One region of the Mycolicibacterium sp. HS_4_1 genome, then DNA from elsewhere that is predicted to be linked to it. Evidence: predicted binding sites of a transcription regulator. Region 1 holds the regulator's gene; the other holds the start of a gene.

Region 1 (5,102 bases):
GGAATACCGGACCATCCACGGTTACCGGCGGGCCTATCGGGTGGCCGGCTCGGGTCCGGCGATCCTGCTGATCCACGGCATCGGCGACAACTCCACGACCTGGGAAACCGTGCAGACACGCCTCGCCCAGCGCTTCACCGTCATCGCCCCCGACCTGCTGGGCCACGGTCAGTCCGACAAGCCGCGCGCCGACTACTCGGTGGCGGCGTACGCCAACGGCATGCGCGACCTGCTCAGCGTGCTGGACATCGAACGGGTGACGGTCGTCGGCCATTCGCTGGGCGGTGGCGTGGCCATGCAATTCGCCTATCAGTTCCCGCAGTTGGTCGAGCGCCTGGTGCTGGTCGGTGCCGGCGGCGTGACGCGCGACGTGAACATCGCATTGCGGCTTGCGGCGCTGCCGTTGGGCACCGAAGCGCTGGCGCTGTTGCGAATCCCGTTGGTGCTGCCCGCGCTTCAGCTCGCCGGGCGTCTCGGCGGCGCGCTGCTCGGGTCGACCGGTCTGGGGCACGACCTGCCGAACATGCTGCGGATCCTCAACGACCTGCCCGAGCCCAAGGCCTCGTCTGCCTTCGCCCGGACCCTGCGTGCGGTGGTCGACTGGCGCGGCCAGGTGGTCACCATGCTGGACCGATGTTATTTGACGGAAGCCATTCCGGTGCAGTTGGTTTGGGGCACCCAGGATGCCGTGATCCCGGCCGCCCATGGAGAACTGGCACATGCCGCGATGCCGGGTTCCCGGCTCGAGTTCTTCGACAACTCGGGACATTTCCCATTTCATGACGACCCCGATCGATTCGTGAAGCTCATCGAGGAATTCATCGACACGACCGCGCCGTCGGTATACGACCGTGATGCCCTGCGCGGACTCCTGCAGACCGGCGTCACCGCGAAGTCGATCGACGCCCCGCACGATACGAAGTTCGCGGTTCTCGACGCGATGGAGACCGACGAACGCAGCGCGACCTAACGGCGGTCAGCCGGGCGACGTCACGCCGCGGTGTGCTCGCAACGCCTCGATTTCGCGTTCGAAGTCCTCGGCGGACGAGAACGAGCGATACACCGAGGCGAATCGCAGATAGGCGACCTCATCGAGATCACGCAGAGGACCGAGGATCGCCAATCCGACCTCATGGCTCGGCACTTCGGGAGAACCGGTGGCCCGCACCGCATCTTCGACCTTCTGGGCCAACTGGTTCAGGGCGTCGTCGTCGACCTGCCGACCCTGGCACGCGCGCCGTACGCCCTTGATCACCTTGTCCCGACTGAACGGTTCGGTGACGCCGCTTCGTTTGACCACCGCGACCACAGCGGTCTCCACCGTGGTGAACCGGCGGCCACATTCCGGGCATGACCGGCGACGACGAATCGCCTGGCCTTCGTCAGCTTCGCGCGAATCGACCACGCGCGAGTTCGGATGCCGGCAGAACGGACAGTGCATCACCGCTCCTTCGCCGCACCGACAATCGACCGTTTCGAACGGTCTCGAGCCTACCCGTGCCGCTCGGACCCGGCCGGGCGCCGTGCCGATCAAGGTGCGCACGGGCTGTCCTCAGCCGACCGGAGCGATCAGCGTCTGCCCGGCGTCCAGGGCCACCGATGGCAGCTTGTTGAGCTCCTTGATGCGGTCGACGACGGCGCTGACGGGTGCGTCGGGCGCCACGCGCCGGGCGACCTGCTGAATCGACTCCCCGGTCTGCACCCGGACCACCGCCAGCTGCGCGGGTACGGATGCGGTCGACGCGGTCGGCTGAACAGACTCTCCGAACTGCGCGACCAGGCCCAGCCACACCGTGATGCCCGCGGCGACGAGAGCCAGCAGCACCGTGGTCAAGGGCGTGACCGGGTTGCGCCGGTGCGAGGCACGGGAGCTCAGCACGCCCGTGCCCCGATGCTGGAACGCCGCACCCGAGGGACGGGAACCGGCCGGCCGCAGCCGGGCCTGGCGGTGACGATTCACGTCTGCACGCCGAGGCACGGTGCGGACGACGACGTCGGTGGGGTACTCGCGGGTGATGACGGTCATGTCGGTTCCTCTCCTGAGTTCGTACATAGGTTCGATCGCTCTTGTGTTCGACTATATCGCCCAAATGTTCGAACGGTAGAACATGTGATCGAACTGTTGCGAACGATACGACGACCCACCGACAAGTTCCGTTCCGCCGATTCGCCCCCCGCTTTCGCCACGTCACCAGCGGGAGGCGGCCGCGACACGCCGATCCGCCCGATCTCGAACACATGTTTGATCAATCGTGTGCACTGGGCTAGATTCGTTCACATGAGCGACAGCACCGATACCCCGGACCGCACCGATCGCACCCCCGAAACCCAGTCGGGTGGCCGGGCCAGCAGCCTCACAGAACGTCAGCGGACCATCCTCGACGTCATCCGCACCTCGGTGACGACGCGCGGCTACCCACCCAGCATCCGCGAGATCGGCGATGCCGTCGGCCTGACCTCCACCTCATCGGTGGCCCACCAGCTGCGCACGCTGGAGAAGAAGGGCTATCTGCGCCGCGATCCGAACCGCCCACGAGCCGTGGACGTCCGGGGCGCGGACGACTCGACCGGCGCCGCCATCACCACCGACGTGGCGGGTTCGGACACCCTGCCCGAGCCGACTTTCGTCCCGGTGCTCGGCCGGATCGCCGCGGGCGGTCCGATCCTCGCCGAGCAAGCCGTCGAAGACGTCTTCCCGCTCCCCCGCGAGCTCGTGGGCGAGGGCTCGTTGTTCCTGCTGAAGGTGGTCGGCGAATCCATGATCGACGCGGCGATCTGCGACGGCGACTGGGTCGTCGTGCGCCAGCAGAATGTGGCCGACAACGGGGACATCGTCGCGGCGATGATCGACGGTGAAGCCACGGTGAAGACCTTCAAGCGCACCAAGGGCCAGGTGTGGCTCATGCCGCACAACCCGGCGTTCGACCCGATCCCGGGCAACGACGCGGTCATCCTCGGCAAGGTCGTGACCGTCATCCGCAAGATCTGACGCCTGCCAGACCAATAGTCGAGCCCCGCTGCAGTCGCTCGCAGCGGGGCTCAGCCGTCGGCGGGGTCAGCCTCGGACGAATCCGTTGGTGACCGCGAATTCCTCACTGGCAAACCAGATTTCGACGTCAGCGTCGTCGTATCCGAGCGCACCCGGCACCCAGTACAGACCCGACTTCGTGTTGGCCTTGATGACGTAGCCGGCAGGCGGCTCCGCGCCGGTCGCCACGCGGAACGACATCTGCGCGGTCTCGGGCTCCTCCGCGCCCAAGGCATGGTGCCTGCCACTGGCCGGACCGGCCGTCACAGTGTCCTCTGCCGTCACAGTGTCCTCTGCCGGCGTGGCGTCCGCGCGCGGCTCGGCCGTCGGTTCGCTCGGTGGTTCGCTCGCCGGGACCTGGGCCGGCGCAGCATCGACGACCTGCTCCTCGGGCGCGTGCACGTCAGCGTTCGGGGCCCCGGCGTCCGCGGCGGCCGGCGCGACCCACACACGGTCGCCGGAGTCTCGAGGCCGCAGGCCCGCGAACCCTGCCAGCCCAGCCGCGGTCAGGCCCGCCGCCGCGCTCCCGCGGCGCAGGGCCTCGGGAAGTTGCACCGATGCCGTCGGTTCGTCGGCGGGCTCGTGAGCGTCCGGCTCGGACTCAGCGGGCTCGGCCGGCTCGGCAGCGTCCACGGGCTGGGCCTCGGCTTCGGCCTGTGCCGTCGACTCACCCTCGTCTGCAGGTTGCTCGGCCGTGAAATCGGGGTACACCGTCGGCGCGGTGTCGATGACGTCCGGGTTGCTCTGGAATTCGGGCCCGCCGCGCGGAGCGTCGAAATGCTCGGTCTCGGGCGCGAAGTCGGCGGCGTACTCGGTGTCGCCGCCGTCGTCCGCATACTGCGGGTCGCCGTACTCCCCGTCACCGAAATCGTGGTCGTCGTGGTCGTCGTAGTCGTACGTATCGTGCTCGTCGAAAACATCCTGGCCGGCCCGCCGCCGGCGCCGCAGCAGCGCCGCGATCACGATGCCCGACACCACCAGCAACAGCGGGATGATCGCCAGCAGCCACCACCAGTGGAACTGGTACCACTTGCCGGACTCCTCGGGCTGCGCGTTCACTCCGCCCGGGAGGTCGACACTGGGGACCTGCAGACCGCTCAACTGCGACGCCAGGTCCGCCGGCTCGGTACTGAACTCGTGGCTCGACTTGTTCCACGAGATCGACCCACCCGTGAACTTCTGGCTGATGACGTCGCCATTGACCGTCTGGTCCCCGGTCGGCGCGCCGAGCTTGCCGGTGGCGCCGCCGAGCTTGGCCCACGCGGCGTTCATCGCGCCACGGACGACGAATGCGCCGTGGTCGGGGGTCCAAAAGATGGTCGGATTGTCGGCCGCGGCGAAGGTGGCGACCCGGCTGGTCGGCGAGATGCCGCCGTCGGTCTCGTTGCTCGCCGGGAATCCGAGGTCACCTTGCGGCCCACCGGCCGCGCGGTACTTGGCCAGCACGTCGCCCGTGACGGCATGGGCACCGGTGGCGGCCGAGTAGAAGATGGTGCCGCCGGCAAAGTTCTGCGCCACGCCGTCGCCGACCTTGTACTGGGCACCCTGCGCGTCGCCGAGGGGCCCCTGCGGCCCACCGGCTGCCCGGCGGGCCGCGGCGATAGCCGTCGTCGCGTCGCCCGGCACGTCGAGCCCGGTCAGCTGGCCTGCCAGGTCAGCGGGTGTCGTGCTGAACGCCTTGGTCTTGGAGTTCCAGCTCACCTCACCGCCGGTGAAGGGCTGAGAGACGACGTCGCCCTTCCAGGACTCGTCGGCGGTCGGTACGCCGAGAGTGCCCGCCGACCCCCCGAGCTTGTCCCAGGCAGCGTTGATGGCACCGCGCACGACCCACGCGCCGTTGTCCGGCGTCCAGAAGATGACCGGCTTGTCGGCCGCGCTGAACGTGCTGTTCCGGCTCTCGGCCGCCTTCCCGGCGCCTTCGTCGATGGTCGGGAAGCCGAGGTCGCTGTCGGCGGCACCGCCGAGACCCTGATATTTGTCGAGAATCGGGCCGTAGATCAGGTGTGCGCCGGTGTTCTCGGTGAAATAGATCTTTCCGCTCGCGAAGTTCTGCGCATAGCCCGCGCCGACCTGG
Region 2 (5,102 bases), 280 kb from region 1:
CCCAGCAGCTTGTCGAACTCACCGTCGGAGACGATCGGAGCGTCCTTGACGTAGTAGCGGAACTGGTGGCCGCGAACTTCTTCGGCCAGTTCCTGCCATTGCCGGCGCACGTCGGGATCGGGTGAGCTCACCCGGTAAGGCTAGCGAAGGGGTCTGACGGGGCGCGAAGTGTCGATAGGCTGGGCACGTGCCGCATCCGATCATGTTCGACGATGACGACCCCGGACTGTCAGAGCTGCGGACGGTGGCACTGAGCTTCCCCGAGGCCTTCGAGAAGGTGTCCTGGGGCCGGCCCGTGTTCTGCGCGCCCAAGATGTTCGCGATGTACGGCGGCAATTCGAAGACGACGGGCGAGATGGTCGCGTATCCGCATTCGGTCCTGGTCAAGGTCGACGAGTCCGACCGCGCCGCACTCGAACAGGATTCGCGCTTCTACTATCCCGCCTATCTGGGCCCGTCAGGCTGGCTCGGGCTCGATTTCACCGCGGCGAAGGTCGACTGGGACGAGGTCCGCGAACTGCTGGACGCGTCGTTCCGGCTGATCGCGACGAAACGGTTGGTCAAGCTGCTCGACGAGAGTTGAGCAGCTGCGCCCGCTTTAAACGCGTTGGGACACAGGTCGATACCTCGGCCTGTGCGCCTTTGCGGCGCATGCGGTAGCAGCGGCATGGAGGTTCTCCGCGCCGCCGGGCATCGCAAGGCGCCGGGTTAGGTTGTGGGACTGTCACTTTCACCGTCACCATCGCTATCTTCGCCCTCCGTCGGATACAGCGTCGGGTGGTGATACTCGTTCGTCCGGGGTTGGCCGACGTCCAGTAGTGGTGGCGGGGTCCAGTGGGCTCTTCCGTCGGGGCCCATGGTGGTGCTCCAGCCGCCAGCGTGGGCGGCTCGGTTGTCGCAGCCGCAGGCCAGGGCGAGGTTGGTGATATCGGTGTGGCCGTCGTCGCCCCAATCGGTGTCAACGTGGTGGGCCTGGCAGCGCGAGGCCGGGGCGGTGCAATTGGGTTTGGTGCAGCCGCGGTCACGCGCGAACAACATGATCCGCTGCCCGGTGGATGCGGTACGACGCGCCCGGCCCAAATACAGCGCAATGTTGGTGTGTTGATCGAATACCGCGAGGTAGTGGTGGGCGCCGTGGGCGGCCATCCGGATCAAATCCCGCACCGGCAGTTTCGATCCCGTGTGGGTGACCGCGACCCCGGCGCCGCGTTCGAGTTCCTGCACCGTCGTGGTCGCCACCACCGCGACCGGGAGCCCGCTGTGCTCGCCCAACTGCCCGGAGGCCAGCATCATCCGGCCCACCGCTTTGAACGCGTCGTACTGACGCTGAGCCACGGTGCGGGTGTCGCCCGCGATCTGGGCTTGGGTCGGTGTGCCCGAGATGCACGGCTCGGGATCGTCGGGATTGCACATCCCCGGCGCGGCCAACTTTTCGAACAACGCCTCCCAATAGGCCCGAGCCTCCGGATCGAGGCTGGCCTTGACTTCCGAGCGCCCATCGGCCTGCTGCTTACCCATCACGAACGACCGTTGCGGGTCCGGTTCGTCATCGTCAGGTTCGGGCCCGTCCTGATCGAGCCGGTACAGCAGATCAGCGGCCGCTTTGCGCAGCTCCTCCGGCGTCTTGTACCGCGCTGCGGCCACCAGGTCGCGTTCACACTGCACCAACGTGACCGGGTCCACCCACAACGGCACCTTCGCAAAGAATCCGGTGATCACCGCGATATGCTCGATATTGATGACACCGTCGGCTTGGGCGGCGGCGACCAGTTCCCACACCGGGCCCAGGGGTTCGCCGGTGATCGCCGACCGCGGCCCGAGATGGTCGCAGTCGCGGACCCGGCGGCGGGCCTCCTCCCAGCTGATGCGATGCCGGATATGCAGCACCTCGGGCCAGTCTTTCGCCCCGATGTCTTTGGCCGTGGCCTGGGTCTGGGCAGCGGCCAGGATCTGGTGGTCGACCGCCTCGGCGGCACACTTCAGGGTTTCGCGACGGGACTGCAACTCCAGCAATGCCCGCACGTCCAGGCCGGTGTAGTCCAGGGACGCGACCCGAGCCAGCACCGCGTCGAGGTCCGCGTAGACCTCCTCGACAAGGCTGCTGGCAATATCCATACTTCGAACACTAGTTCGGACCACTGACAAGTTTCGACGGTTTGGGACAGCTGTGCCGAAAGTGACGAATGAGCCAAACACGTTGCTCGGCATGGCCTTCCGCTCACTACGCCAACTACGGCCGAGCGGCTCGACGCGCGATGAGGTAAGCCTGTCGGGTGGACTCGATTTCGTCGTCGGGTTGCCGAACCAGCTCGGCGTAGACGCGCAATCCACTCTTCGCCAACAGGTCTGCGACGACATCCGGTCGACGTCGGATGAACGTCAAGTTCACCTGCGCACCATCGAAGTCCGTCAGCACCCGCGGTTGCTCGCCGACCTGGAACGCCACAAGCACCACCCCGCCCGGCGCCAGCACCCGGTGAAACTCGGCAAACACTGCCGGCAGATGCGTGTCCGGGACATGGATGATCGAGTACCAGGCGCAGAGCCCGCCGACGCTGCCGTCGGCCACATCGAGGTCCAGCATCGACCCAACGCGAAAAGATAGACCCGGGTTGTGCTGTCGTGCCTGCGCAATCATGTTGGGCGACAGATCGATTCCGATGACGTCCAGGCCGGCGGCGGCAAGTGCCGCAGTGGCCACGCCGGTGCCGCACCCCACATCCAGCACACCCGCCCCGGGATCCACTAGCGCGGCGAAGGCGCCGATCATCGCGCGGTCCACGGGCCTGTCGTCGAGGTGGCACTGGTAGCGCGCGACGTAGTGTGCGGCGCTGCGGTCGTAACCGTCACGGGTCACCGCGACAAATTCGGGCTCCACTGCAGCACTGTCACGCACGCCGAAACCACCTCCGCTTCATGCCATTCAGTCAGCACTCGATGCTAGCCGCGCTCGCCGATGCAGGAGCCACACTCCGCCGAGACCCAGCGCAGCATCCTCCACGACGGTGGCGACATTCCACGCCCCTCGGCGATCACCACTGGCCATCGCCCACAGCCGGACAACGGCCAGCAGCAGCGCGGCCGCTGACCAAGAGCTCACGAAGGCATCCCGATCCCGACCCCTCGCGTACACCACCAGGCCGTAGCCCAACCCGGCATTGAGGGCACCGATCTCCCTTTGGTACCAACGATCCCGCGCCCACCCATAGTGGTCCGCGACCTTGTCGGGCGCGAGCAGGTGGCCGCCGAAGGCACCGACGGCCATGGCGAGAGCGCCAGTCCCGATAAGCCACTCGCCTGAGCCGAGGCGCGATTCCGGCCGCGCCTTGCCTGCGATATCGAACATTGTTCCTCCTATTGACTGATTATCAGTCAGTCTGCCACAGTAGAACCGGTCAGCCGGAAAGGTCAACGCTTCCGGCCCAATTCAGTCGGAGGACTCCATGACCACAAACGGCCGAATGAATCTGCAGGACAAGCGAATAATTCTCACCGGCGCATCAAGCGGAATCGGGCGAGCGCTTGCCGGCGCCCTGGCAGACGAGGGTGCGCTGCTGGTCTTGGCCGCCCGCCGCAAACCGCTGCTCGACGAACTCGCCACCGAGATCAACGATCGCGGCCATGCCCGCCCCACCGTCATCACCGCCGACCTGTCCGAGCCCGGCGCGGCATCAGATCTGGGCGCAGCGGCGCTGGAGGCGTTGGGCGGTACCGCTGACATCCTGATCAACAACGCCGGCACCAACCTGACCGGCGCCCAGTCACGCATCGCGGACGCACCCGAAGCACGTGCCGTCTTCGAAACCAACGTCTGGTCGCCCCTCGCGCTGACGGCTGCGGTGTTGCCCGCGATGCACGCCGCCGGCTCGGGCACCATCGTCAATGTCACCTCGACTGTGCAATCGGTGCCGTTACCGCTTCTCGGCTACTACGCAGCATCGAAAGCCGCCCTGGCACAGGCAACCCGTTCCTTGTGCCGGGAACTCACCGAAACTCCGATCAACGTCATGGAAGTGATACCCGGAGCCACCGACACCGCACTTCGTGACATCGATGAACTGCCGTGGAAGACCACGCCGCCACGCACTCTGCCACCCGTCGCACCTACAGCGACCGCCAAAGTCATCGTCCGCGCCCTCAAGCGCGGCGCCGACCGCGTCGTCTACCCGGCGTACTCGCTGGTCCCGCTGGAGGTTCCGGCGTTCGGACGCCTGATCGCGACCGTCGGCGGGCGCCGCGTCGACACGCTCGGGGCCATCGGGGCCTCGGCATGACGTCGCCGACGAGCTCCGCCGGTCTCAGAATCGACACAGCTGACCTCGATCAGACCCGGGCTGGTGCACCGAACCGGTTGGCGCACATCGTATTCAAGACCCCGCGCCCTGCCGAGATGACCGACTGGTACACCACCGTTCTGGACGCCGTAGTGGTGTTCGCCGACAAGCGGATCACCTTCTTGACCTACGACCAGGAACACCACCGGGTGGCATTGATCAAAGTTCCTAGCGTGCTGCGTTTTCCGGGAACGGTCTGGAAGTTGCACCGCAAGGTGTACGGCGTCGACCACGTCGCCTTCACCTACGACCGGCTCGATGATCTGGTCGCAACGTACCGACGGCTGTCCGATGCCGGTATTGCACCGGTGTGGTGCATCAACCATGGGCCGACCACATCGATGTACTACGAGGACCCGGACGGCAATCGAGTCGAGCTGCAAGTCGACAACTTCGCCACCAACTCCGAACTGCTGCAGTGGTTGTCGAGCGGCGAGTTCGACGAGAACGCCATCGGCGTCGAATTCGACCCCGAGGTACTCGAACGCCGGCTCTCAGCCGGCGTGCCCGCGGCGACGTTGACCAAACGGGGATCCGCGCCGCCTGACGGCCGCAGGCCCCGGTCCGGGCTGCGCACGCTGCGCTGGAAAACTCTCTGAGGACGACGATGCGCCTGGCCACCTTCTCCACCGATGACAGGTCGATGCACGTTGGCGTCGTGATCGCCGCCGAGATCGCCGATCTGACCGCCCTCCCGGGCGGTCCGCGGAGCATGCTGAGCGTGTTGGCGCGCTCGGACTGGCACGAGTCAGTCACATCGCTGCTCAG

Evidence for each region. Region 1 encodes LexA, which represses DNA repair genes until DNA is damaged. Its sites were predicted from a motif close to CGAACANNTGTTCG; they were not measured.
Region 2: a site for LexA is predicted at 2,120-2,133, ahead of ACX12F_RS10590 (HNH endonuclease signature motif containing protein). Genes of this name have one in related genera too.

The regions. Positions count from the first base shown of each region.
Region 1 is NZ_CM137261.1:2,504,263-2,509,364, reverse strand. Features, by position in the region: gene ACX12F_RS11950 (alpha/beta fold hydrolase) at 1-970, shown strand, start outside; gene nrdR (transcriptional regulator NrdR) at 977-1,441, opposite strand; gene ACX12F_RS11940 (LysM peptidoglycan-binding domain-containing protein) at 1,553-2,026, opposite strand; gene lexA (transcriptional repressor LexA) at 2,279-2,989, shown strand; gene ACX12F_RS11930 (LGFP repeat-containing protein) at 3,056-5,102, opposite strand, start outside.
Region 2 is NZ_CM137261.1:2,226,894-2,231,995, reverse strand. Features, by position in the region: gene ligA (NAD-dependent DNA ligase LigA) at 1-131, opposite strand, end outside; gene ACX12F_RS10595 (MmcQ/YjbR family DNA-binding protein) at 188-583, shown strand; gene ACX12F_RS10590 (HNH endonuclease signature motif containing protein) at 709-2,115, opposite strand; gene ACX12F_RS10585 (class I SAM-dependent methyltransferase) at 2,231-2,878, opposite strand; gene ACX12F_RS10580 (hypothetical protein) at 2,924-3,346, opposite strand; gene ACX12F_RS10575 (SDR family NAD(P)-dependent oxidoreductase) at 3,444-4,274, shown strand; gene ACX12F_RS10570 (VOC family protein) at 4,391-4,933, shown strand; gene ACX12F_RS10565 (fumarylacetoacetate hydrolase family protein) at 4,942-5,102, shown strand, end outside.